Regions from separate parts of the Streptomyces sp. 71268 genome, predicted to be linked through region 1. Evidence: riboswitches for the same ligand, from Rfam matches in the RefSeq annotation. Region 1 holds a riboswitch; the other holds the start of a gene.
The links. A riboswitch is a leader RNA that binds a small molecule or an ion and turns the genes downstream of it on or off. The one in region 1 is predicted to bind cobalamin.
Positions count from the first base shown of each region.

Region 2: linked by a shared signal. The riboswitch ahead of OYE22_RS06620 (hypothetical protein) and the one ahead of OYE22_RS31190 (prenyltransferase/squalene oxidase repeat-containing protein) in region 1 are both predicted to bind cobalamin.

Region 1 covers NZ_CP114200.1:7,826,140-7,830,927, reverse strand. Annotated here, with positions in the region: gene OYE22_RS31195 (DUF4430 domain-containing protein) at 248-1,588, opposite strand; cobalamin riboswitch at 1,796-1,951, opposite strand; cobalamin riboswitch at 1,964-2,107, shown strand; gene OYE22_RS31190 (prenyltransferase/squalene oxidase repeat-containing protein) at 2,316-4,788, shown strand, end outside.
Region 2 covers NZ_CP114200.1:1,821,296-1,826,083, forward strand. Annotated here, with positions in the region: gene OYE22_RS06605 (LLM class F420-dependent oxidoreductase) at 1-166, opposite strand, end outside; gene OYE22_RS06610 (carotenoid oxygenase family protein) at 603-1,988, shown strand; gene OYE22_RS06615 (NUDIX domain-containing protein) at 2,046-2,558, opposite strand; cobalamin riboswitch at 3,117-3,333, shown strand; gene OYE22_RS06620 (hypothetical protein) at 3,466-4,470, shown strand; gene OYE22_RS06625 (cysteine synthase family protein) at 4,467-4,788, shown strand, end outside.

The DNA of each region.
Region 1 (4,788 bases):
GCAGCTCCCAGCGCAGCGGCGTGCCTCACGTGATGAAACAAGTGCGTAGCCATCTACTCATTCTTCCATTTGCTCGCTGCTCAGCGTACATCTCGCAATGCTTACCGCGTTCGGTCAGAATTCTATCGACGGCGCTACGGCATAGCAGCAGGACCTATCTGGGTGCTGTCCCCAGCAGCTCGTTATCCAGTGCTGACGGAGAACCCTCCCGCTGGGCCCGCGCTCGGTCCCGGGCCCAGCGGTCAGGTCAGCTCCCGTAGCGAAGGGCGATGGTGTCGCCCAGGTTGATCACCTTGTTACGGGCAGCCGTGTTGGCCGGCGCTCCGTCCACGCTCACCTTCCAGGTGGATGTCGCGTTGTTCGTCTTGCCGTTGAGGGAGGTGACGGTGCCGTCGCCGGTGGTGGGGGTGAGGCTGGTGACGCAGCCGGCAGGGGCGGCGGAGCTGGTGGCCGCGTCCAAGACCGCTCCCAGGGTGGTGGTCGTTCCAGTCGGGGTGAGGGTGACGGCGCAGACCTTGAGCGAGGTGCCGTCATCCACGGTCACGGCCAGCCGGGCTGCCGTGCCCGGGGCGAACTGGGTGGTCGCCACCCAGCGGGACGCGCCGGTGGTAGGTGTGGGAGGTGCGGTCGCGAAGCCGCCACCGGCGACGGCGCGCAGGCCGTCGATGGAAGCGTAGGCGGAGGGGCTGGTGTCCGTGGGCAGGTACTTGAAGCCGCCGCCGGGCTTGAACTGTTGGGCTATCAGGAAGTCGATCGGGGTCTTGCCGGCCTTGGTGAGGAAGTCGCCGGTCTGCGGATTGATGCCACACGCGTTGAGGCCGGATACGGCCCAGCCGTTGGAGTCGGTGTTGACACCGAACATGGCGTCGAAGGCCCCCGAGCCGTTGATGAGCTTGGACTTCAGGAAGGCTTTGGCCTTGGTGATCGCCGGATCGGAGGCGGGGACGCCGGAGACACACAGGGAGGCCATGGTGGCGCCGGTCATGTCGATGTCGCTGGCGGCGGCGAGCTTGGCCGGGTCGCCCTCGGCCTTGCTGTAGTTCCAACCACCGTCGTCGTGCTGGTTGGCCCGTACGGTGGCGACGGAGCGGTCGAGCAGGGCTTGCGGTACGCGCTGGCCGCCCGACTGGGTCTTGGCGCCGGCCAGGGCCAGCAGAGCGAAGACCGTGCCGTTGAAGTTGGTGGGCGAACCCCAGTACCCGGGGGCCGAGTTCTGCCAGTGTCCGTAGGTGTCGGCGATCAGGTTGCGTCCGGCTGAGACGCGCGCGGGGTCGATGCCGGCGGAGTAGGCGTTGATGGTGCCGCGTTCGTAGTCGGTGACGACCGGGGAGGTTCCTGGCCACCCCGGGGCGGCCAGGTGGTTGCGGTAGACGGTACGGGCGTTCCTGGTCGCGTCGCCCCCTGGCGCGACGTCGACGGCGGCGGTGCCGGCCGCCGCGAAGGCGGAGAACGCCCACTCGTTGGACAGGCCGGCGCCCGCGTACGAGCCGTCGGCGGCCTGGAGCGATCTGAGGTAGGACACCCCGTTGGTTGTGGAGGTGGATATCTGGGCGGGTGTCGAGGTCGCGGTGGCAGGGACGGCGGCCATGGTGAGGGCAGTAAGAGCCGCCGGCAGGGCGAACAGAGCGCGACGGTTGCCCGTGAGGCCGTGCGGGCGCGGGGTGTGGATCGGTGACATGTCGGTGAGCTCCCGGCAGAAGGGGGAGACGGCCTCGCGCTTTGCCTGTCGGGCCCCTTGGGCGAGCTGGGCGACCTCCGGCAGCGGCGCGGCCGTCGCCCAAGCGCGTGGTGCGACGTCCGTGATGACGGGCCGGGCGGGCATTCGGGCTCGGATCGGCCACCGACCGTTCCACACCGCTGCGCGTCAGCTCTGGGTTCGCACCAGATTCCCCCGCTCGGCACGGTGAGAGACGGTACTCGCCCCGGGCCGGCCGAGACACCCCCTTGTCATCCATTTCGCACCTGTGCTCTAATTCGGCAGATTCCAGCCTCAGTTACCAGGGGAAGCCGGTCCAAGTCCGGCGCTGACCCGCAACCGTAGGCTCATCGAGCACCCCAAGTGTTCGATGGGCGAGCCGGATTACCTGGTCCGAGGCCGAGCGACTGACGCCGTCGCGGACTACGGCGTGGTACGGCAGGCACGACCCCGGGATCTTGGGTCGGGCCCACCGCGTCACGCGGGCCTCCGCCACGGCCGACTGGCCAGGGGAGCAGCGGTGAGGTTGCGGTACGGGAACCGAGCGGTCCGGCGTGATGGCCGCAGACCAGTGCGTGGTAGGCGTGCCCGCCTCGCCGCATCGGCGTGTGCGCTCGCGGTGATAGCGGGCCTCGGGCCCGGCCCGCTCACCCTGGCCACACCGGCGGCGGCCGATCCGATCGCCTCCTGCACCCCGACCAAGGGCGCCGTGGTCGCGGTGGACTTCAGCGACTGGGGCGGTGGCATCGTCCGCGGCTGTGACGCCACCCCGACTACCGGCTACGACCTGCTGCACGAGGCGGGCTTCAGCACTGTCGGTACCGAACACGACGGTCCGGCCTTCATCTGCCGTCTGGGCCACGCCCAGTTCCAGGACGGCAAGCAGTACCCCACGCCCGACCGCGAGGCGTGCAAGCTCACCCCGCCCGCCTCGGCGTACTGGTCGTACTGGATCGCCCCACCCGGCCAGGACTACTGGACCTACAGCCCGCTGGGGGCGATGAGTCAGCGGCCCAAGGACGGCTCGGTCGAGGCGTGGGTGTTCGGCGCCACCGCCCCGGGCGGCTCGACCGGCGGCCCCACGTTCACGCCCGCCCAGGTGCGGGCGGGAGGTGGGGGCGACGGGGGCGACACTCCGCCCGATGTCGAGCCAGGTGAGGTGGACCTGCCGGCACTGCGGGACTGGCTCACGAGCCGCCTCACCGACGGCGACCACGTCCAAGACGAGGCGGCGCAGGCCCCGCACCTCTACCAGTCGGCGCAGACCGCGCTGGCGGTGGCCGGGGCCGGCGGCCGGAGCGAGACGCTGACGAAGATGACGTCCTGGCTCGCCGCGCATACCGAGGAGTTCGCCTACCCCGAGGGAACCGATCACGCTCCCAGCGTGATCGGTGCCGCTCTGCTGGCTCTGTTGGCGGCGAGCACGGAGGGCGATCCGCGCGCGTTCGGCGGCCATGACCTGGCCGGCGACCTCGCCGGGAGCCTCTGCACGGCTGGTGGTGAGGGCTGTGCGGCAGCGGGTGACTTCGTCGGCGTGGACGACGTGGAAACCCAGGCCCTGGCCGTACTGGCGCTGCACCGGTCGGGTGTGCCGGTGCCGAAGGCGGCGGTCGACCGGCTCGCCGCTCACCAGTGCAAGGACGGCGGGTTCAGCGCGACGCTGGTCCGCGCGGGTGAGACCTGTGCGTACAGCGACCCGGCCACCACCCCGTATGCCGTCATCGCGCTCCACCAGGTCGGTGGGCACGCGGATGTGGTGGCCAGGGCTCGTAAGACGCTGCGTACTTCGCAGTTGTCCAGCGGGGCCTTCGCCGCGTACCCGGGTGTGACCAGCGGCGATGTGACCGCCAGCGCCCGCTCGGCGCAGGCGCTGCGGTTGTTGGGTGACACCCGCCGGGCGGATGCCGCCGTGTCGTGGCTGTCTCGGCAGCAGACCGCCTCGGGTGGCTTCGGGTTCGACGAGGGCGCCGCGGACCCTGAGCTCTTCCCCACCTGGAGCGCCGCGTTGGCGGGGGCACGGACCAGTCTCGCCTCGCTGACGACCAAGCGACCCGATCTACCGAAGCCGCCGACCACCCACCCGACGGAGCCCTCCACGCCGCCGACGAGCGGCCCCAAGCCGCCGTGGCGCCCCGGGGAGGGCCCTGACCTGAGGAAGGGGACGGCCTACCTGGTCGACCGCTCCCGTCTTCAGCAGGGGCACTTCTACGAGAACGTGGTCGGCAGCGGGTTCGCCGACTTCGGTCTGACCATCGACGGGGCGTACGCCCTGGCAGCGACGGGGTACGACAACGGCGCGCTGCGCGGCATCGTCGACTTCCTCGACGGCAGGGGGAAGGACACCACCTCGTCGGGGCGGACCGTCAACGACTGGACGGGGGTGGGCACCCGGCACGCCGCCGGTGGATCGATCGGCAAGGTGGCGGTGCTCGCCCAGATCGTCGGGCGTGACCCGCGGGACTTCGCGGGCCACGACCTGATCTCGGCGCTGGCGGCGGCGGTGTGCGAGGCGCCGAGCCAGGCGCCGGAGCGTAAGTGCGCGGCCAAGGGCGCGTACGCCTACGCCCCCTCGGTGTTCGGCCAGTCCCTGGGGGTCATCGCCCAGTTGCGGGCCGGCGAGAAGGCGGCGGCCAGCGCTCCGGTCGCCTACCTGCGCGGCCTGCAACACGCCTCCGGCGCCTGGCCCAGCCTGATTCCTTCCACCGGGGACTCCGAGGTCGACTCCACCGCAATGGCGGCCATGGCGCTCGACCTGGTACCGGACGCCGCGTCCCGGCAGGCGGTGGAGAAAGCCCTCGCCTGGATCGCGAGCAAGCAGTTGGCTGACGGCGGCTTCCCCGGTGCCTCGGGCAACTCCGTGAACTCCGCGGCCCTGGCGGTGCAGGGACTGTCGTTGGACGCGTCGAAGTACCAGGCGCAGATTGCCAAGGCCCGGAAGTTTCTGGCCCGCCAGCAGAACAGCGACGGCGGCTTCAACGTGGCGGCCGACGGCCAACGGGGCTCGGACGTACGCGCCTCCACGCAGGGGCTCGGCGGTTCGGTCGGCACCTCGTTCGCCACTCTGGTCCGGGATCTGAACGGGACCCGGCCGC
Region 2 (4,788 bases), 6.0 Mb from region 1:
GCACCTCGCGCCCGACGATGGCGGCCAGTTGGGGTGAGTCGGCGCCGAAGGTCTGGCCGAACCAGGCCGACCGCAGCCCCGCGGCGGCGGCCTCCCTGGCGAGTTCCACGGTGGCGTCGATCTGGTTGGCGGCGTCCGCCGCGTTGAGTGCGAGTCCCACAGTCATGTCAGCCCCAACCCACAACGGCGGATCGCGCATTCCGCCCGCCGATCAGCAGATGACGCTTGACCACGCAAAGTGTGAGTGGTTTATTACTCTCATAATCTCGACCGGCCCGTCACGCACTCTTCGTGACGGACGGCCGAGCCGACGGAGGTCGACAACCGCCGCACCTCCCTCACCTACGCAAGACGGCACGCCACCAGAAGCACACCCGGCGGACGAACTCAACACCGCAGTTTCGCAGGCGATTTAGCCACACTTCGCCACAGCCAACACCCGCGAGCAGAGCCGACCGCCCGACTCGTAGCACGGCGAACGACCACCCCCGCACCACACGGATCCGGTGAGCACTTAACGCCGCCTCACGCCACTGCCAGCACTCAACCACACCTCCATCAGTGACTTATCAATCACACACTCACAGCGAAGGGGAACCGTCATGTTCACCCCAGCCACCCCCACACCACCCAGGCCGTACGTCAGCGGGCACTACACGCCGTTGGTCGACGAGGTCACCGCGCACGGCCTCACCGTGCACGGCACCCTGCCGCCCGAGCTGAACGGCCGGTACTTCCGCAACGGTCACAACCCCAAGCCCGGCCACACGCCCACACACTGGTTCCGGGGCAGTGGCATGCTCCACGGGCTGCGGCTGCGCGACGGGCGCGCGGAGTGGTACCGCAACCGCTGGGTGCGCACCCCCGCCCTCGAAGGCGCCCCCGAGAAGGGCCCGGACGGCGTCCCCGACCCCCGGGTCAGCAGCGCCGCCACGCACGTGGTCGAGCACGCCGGCCGCATCCTCGCCCTCCAGGAGGCGAACCTCCCTTACGAGGTCACGCCCCAGCTCGACACGGTCGGGGCCTTCGACTTCGGTGGCGCGCTGACCACGGCCATGACCGCGCACCCCAAGACCGACCCGGCCACCGGCGAACTGCACTTCTTCGGCTACGGCCCGGTGCCGCCGTACCTCGTCTACCACGTCGCCGACGCGCAGGGGCGGATCGTGCGCAGCGAGGTCGTCCCCGGCGCCGGTCCGACCCTGATGCACGACTTCGGGCTCACCGCGCGACACGTCGTCTGGCTCGACCTCCCCGTGGTCTTCGACCCCGCCGAGCCGTCGGGCATCCCGTACCGCTGGAGCGACGACCACCCGCCGCGCATCGGCGTGATGCCCCGCTCAGGACCGGCGGTGGTGCGGTGGTACGAGGTGGCGCCCGGGGCGTTGCTGCACGTGGCCAACGCGTACGAGGACGAGCGGGGGCGCGTCGTCCTGACGGGGCCGCGCTACGACCGCGCCGGGTGGGAGCAGTCCTGGAAGTGGTGGACCGGGGCGCCCGGCCACGCGCCCGATCCGGTCGTCGGCGCCACCGCCCACCGCTGGGTCCTCGATCCGGCCACCGGGCGCGCCACGGAACAGCCGCTGGACGGGTTGGTCAGCGAGTTCCCGACGATCAACGAGGAGTTCGCCGGGAGCGCGAACCGGTTCACGTACGGGGTCGCGTTCCCCGGGCCGGAGCTGACCGGGTACGCCGTCGTCAAGTACGACCACGCCGCTGGCGCCCGGGAGTTGGCGCGCCTGGGGCCGGGGCAGATGCCGGGCGAGGCGGTGTTCGTACCGGCCGACGGGAGCACCGGTGAGGACGACGGCTATCTGCTGACCCTCGTCAGCGACCTCGCCGACGACACCTCGCGCCTCCTGGTCCTCGACGCCGCCGACCTGGGGGCGCGCCCGCTGGCGACCGTCGAGCTCCCGCACCGCGTTCCGGGCGGCATCCACGGCTCGTGGATCGACGACAGCGACCTGCCCGGCCAGGGTGCGGCCTGAGTGACGGGCCGGCCGGGCGGTGCGCGCGGACGCGCGGCGTGAGGCGTGGGGCGGAGGTCAGGGACGCGGCGCTGAGGCGTCCCGAGGCGCGGGGTGCCCGTCCGGCGTCGGGTCGGCCGGGCCGGTCGGGCCACCGGGCCCGTCCGGTGTCGCGAGCAGGGCCAGGCCGTCGCGCGCGGCCGGGGACAGGGTCGCGGGGGCGAGGCCGGAACGTGGCAGCCAGCGCACCGCGCCGGTCGCCCCGTCCCGCTCCGTGACGCGCAACGGGCCCGGTGCCAGGGTGACGACGTAGAAGAGGCCCACCAGGTGCCAGCGCACGCCGAGTCGGTCGGCCGCGTAGCTCCGGGCGCCCACCAGGTGTGCGTCCAGCAGTTCCAGGCCGGTCTCCTCGTACACCTCCCGCGCCAGTGCCTGCTGTGGCTGCTCGCCCGGGTCGATGCCGCCGCCCGGCAGGTGCCACAGCCCGGGGGCGAAGACGGGCGAGACGTCGGAGAGGCGCGTCAACAGCAGTTGGTCGGCCGTGGTGGCGATGGCGTAGGCCGACACGCGCGTGCGGGTGGACGTTTCCATGGGTGGGCCTCCGAAGGGCGAGGGGTGGCGGGGCGGTCGCGGGGCAACCGGTTCCGCGCAACTATCGATCATGGACGGCGCGGCGCCAAGGGGGTGACGCCAGGCGGCGCGGGCGGCCCGCCCGCGAGGTCGGCGCCGGCTCCCGCGAGAGCGAAGCCGCCACGGGATCGAGGGCACCGCGAGCGCGAGGGCCGTCCGGCGAGTGCCCGCACGGGCACAGCGGCCGCTTCCTTTCGGTCACGGCTCAATCGACCCGCTTGACCCGCAGGGCCCGAGCGCCCCAGGGTGCCCACGGGCCCGGCGCGATACCGCAGTTGGCGGGCGCCTGCGAGGCCGTGCGCCGCGCGCCAGGAGGCACGTCCCGCCCCCGGCGCGTACGGCCAACGTCCCGTACGCGCCCGGGCGGACGCGGCTGACCGGCCACGACGCGGTCGCCGATGACCAGGGCACCGACGGGCCAACCCCCTCGCGTACCTCGCACACCACTCGCCTCACATCACCCAGCCGCATCAGGACAAGGCTGGAACACACCCTGTCGCAAGTGGCGCGAGCGCCCCTACGCTGATACGCGCAGTCGGTTCGCGCCACGTCCAGTGGCGTGGCGCAAGAGGGAACCCGGTGTGAGTCCGGGACTGTCCCGCAACGGTGAGTGTGAGCGAACGCCGTCGGCGCGCCCGGCCCCAGGGTCTCGGTGCGCGGCGGTCAGTAGGTGCCCGTCGGAAGTCCGGCAGGTGTTCCACGAGTCCGAAGACCTGCCAACTGCGCACGCGCTCTTGTCGCGCGTGCTGTGCACGGTGACCTCGAGGACTGGGTCGGCGGTACAGGCGGTTGACCGGGCGTCGCGCCCGCCGAACCGCCCCCTCCCTTCCGGTCGGCGCTCGGGGCGCGGGACGACGAGGGAGGACGCGTGCATGGTCACGGAAGTCCGCGCCCGGGCCAGCCACCGGCCGAGCCACACCCGGCCGCGCCCAGACCCGCGCCGTCGGCGCCCCCCGCCACCCTGGGCGGCCCGTCGGCCGCCGGCACTGTCCCCGGCCCCGGCGCCGTTCCCGGCCCCCGCACCGCCGCCGGCGTCTGTCACGGCACGCTGGGCGAGTTGTACCAGGGGCCGCTGCGCGCCGGCGGCGCCCCGGACATCGCCCTCGTCTCGTTCCCCGTGGACCGGCACTCCTGGGCGTACTTCACGCCGGGCGCCGGTCGCCCGGGGGCGCTGCCGCCGGGCGAGAAAGCGGCGCGCGCGGTCCGTCTCTTCCTGGACCACTTCGGCCTGCGCCTGCCGCCCGGCCACTGGCGCACCCACTCCGAACTGCGCGTCGGCGTGGGGATGGCCAGCTCCACCGCCGACATCGTGGCGACGCTGCGCTGCCTGTTCCGCCTCTTCGGCCTGCCCTACGACCAAGGCGTGGTGACCGGCGTGCTGGCGGCGATCGAGCGGGCCGACAGCGTCTTCCTCGACGAGTTCGCGCTCCACCTCAGCGCCCGCCACCAGGTGGTGCGCACGCTGGGCACCGACATCGGCTTCCACACCGCGTTCGTCACCGAGCCCGGCACCGTGGACACCAGCGCCGTCACCGCGCCGCTGCTGCGGCACTACGCGCGGCGGGCGAGCGAGTACGAGCGGTGCCTGGCCGACCTGCTCAAGGGATTCGAGTCCGCCGACCCGGCCGCCGTCGCCCGGGCGGCGACCACCAGCGCCACGCTCTCCCAACAGGTCCTGCCCAAGCGGACGTTCGAGCGCGTGCTGGCCCACCGTGAGCGCTTCGGGGCCGACGGGGTCTTCGTCGCCCACACCGGCTCCCTGATCGGTTACCTCTTCGCCCACCGTCCCCACGCCGAAGCGAAGTCCGAACTGTCCGCCTTCTTCCACTCGCTCGGCCACCAGTGCTCATTCGCCCAAGGAGGCTACGGGTGATCCACCCCCACATCGCCGACGCCCTGAAGGTCCCCGACCTCGTCCGACTCACCGATGACACGGTCCTCATCCGCTTCGAGTCGATGAAGATCTACTCGGCCCTCGCGGCCGTCCGCCACCTCCTGGACCAGGGCACGGTGCGCCCGGGACAGACGCTCATCGACAGCTCAAGCGGCATCTACGCGTACGCCCTCGCGCTGGCCTGCCACCGCTACCACCTGCGCTGCCACATCGTGGCCTCCACCACCGTGGACGCCACCACCCGCGCCCAACTGGAAATACTGGGCGCCACCGTGGAACAGGTGCGGCCCTCGGCCG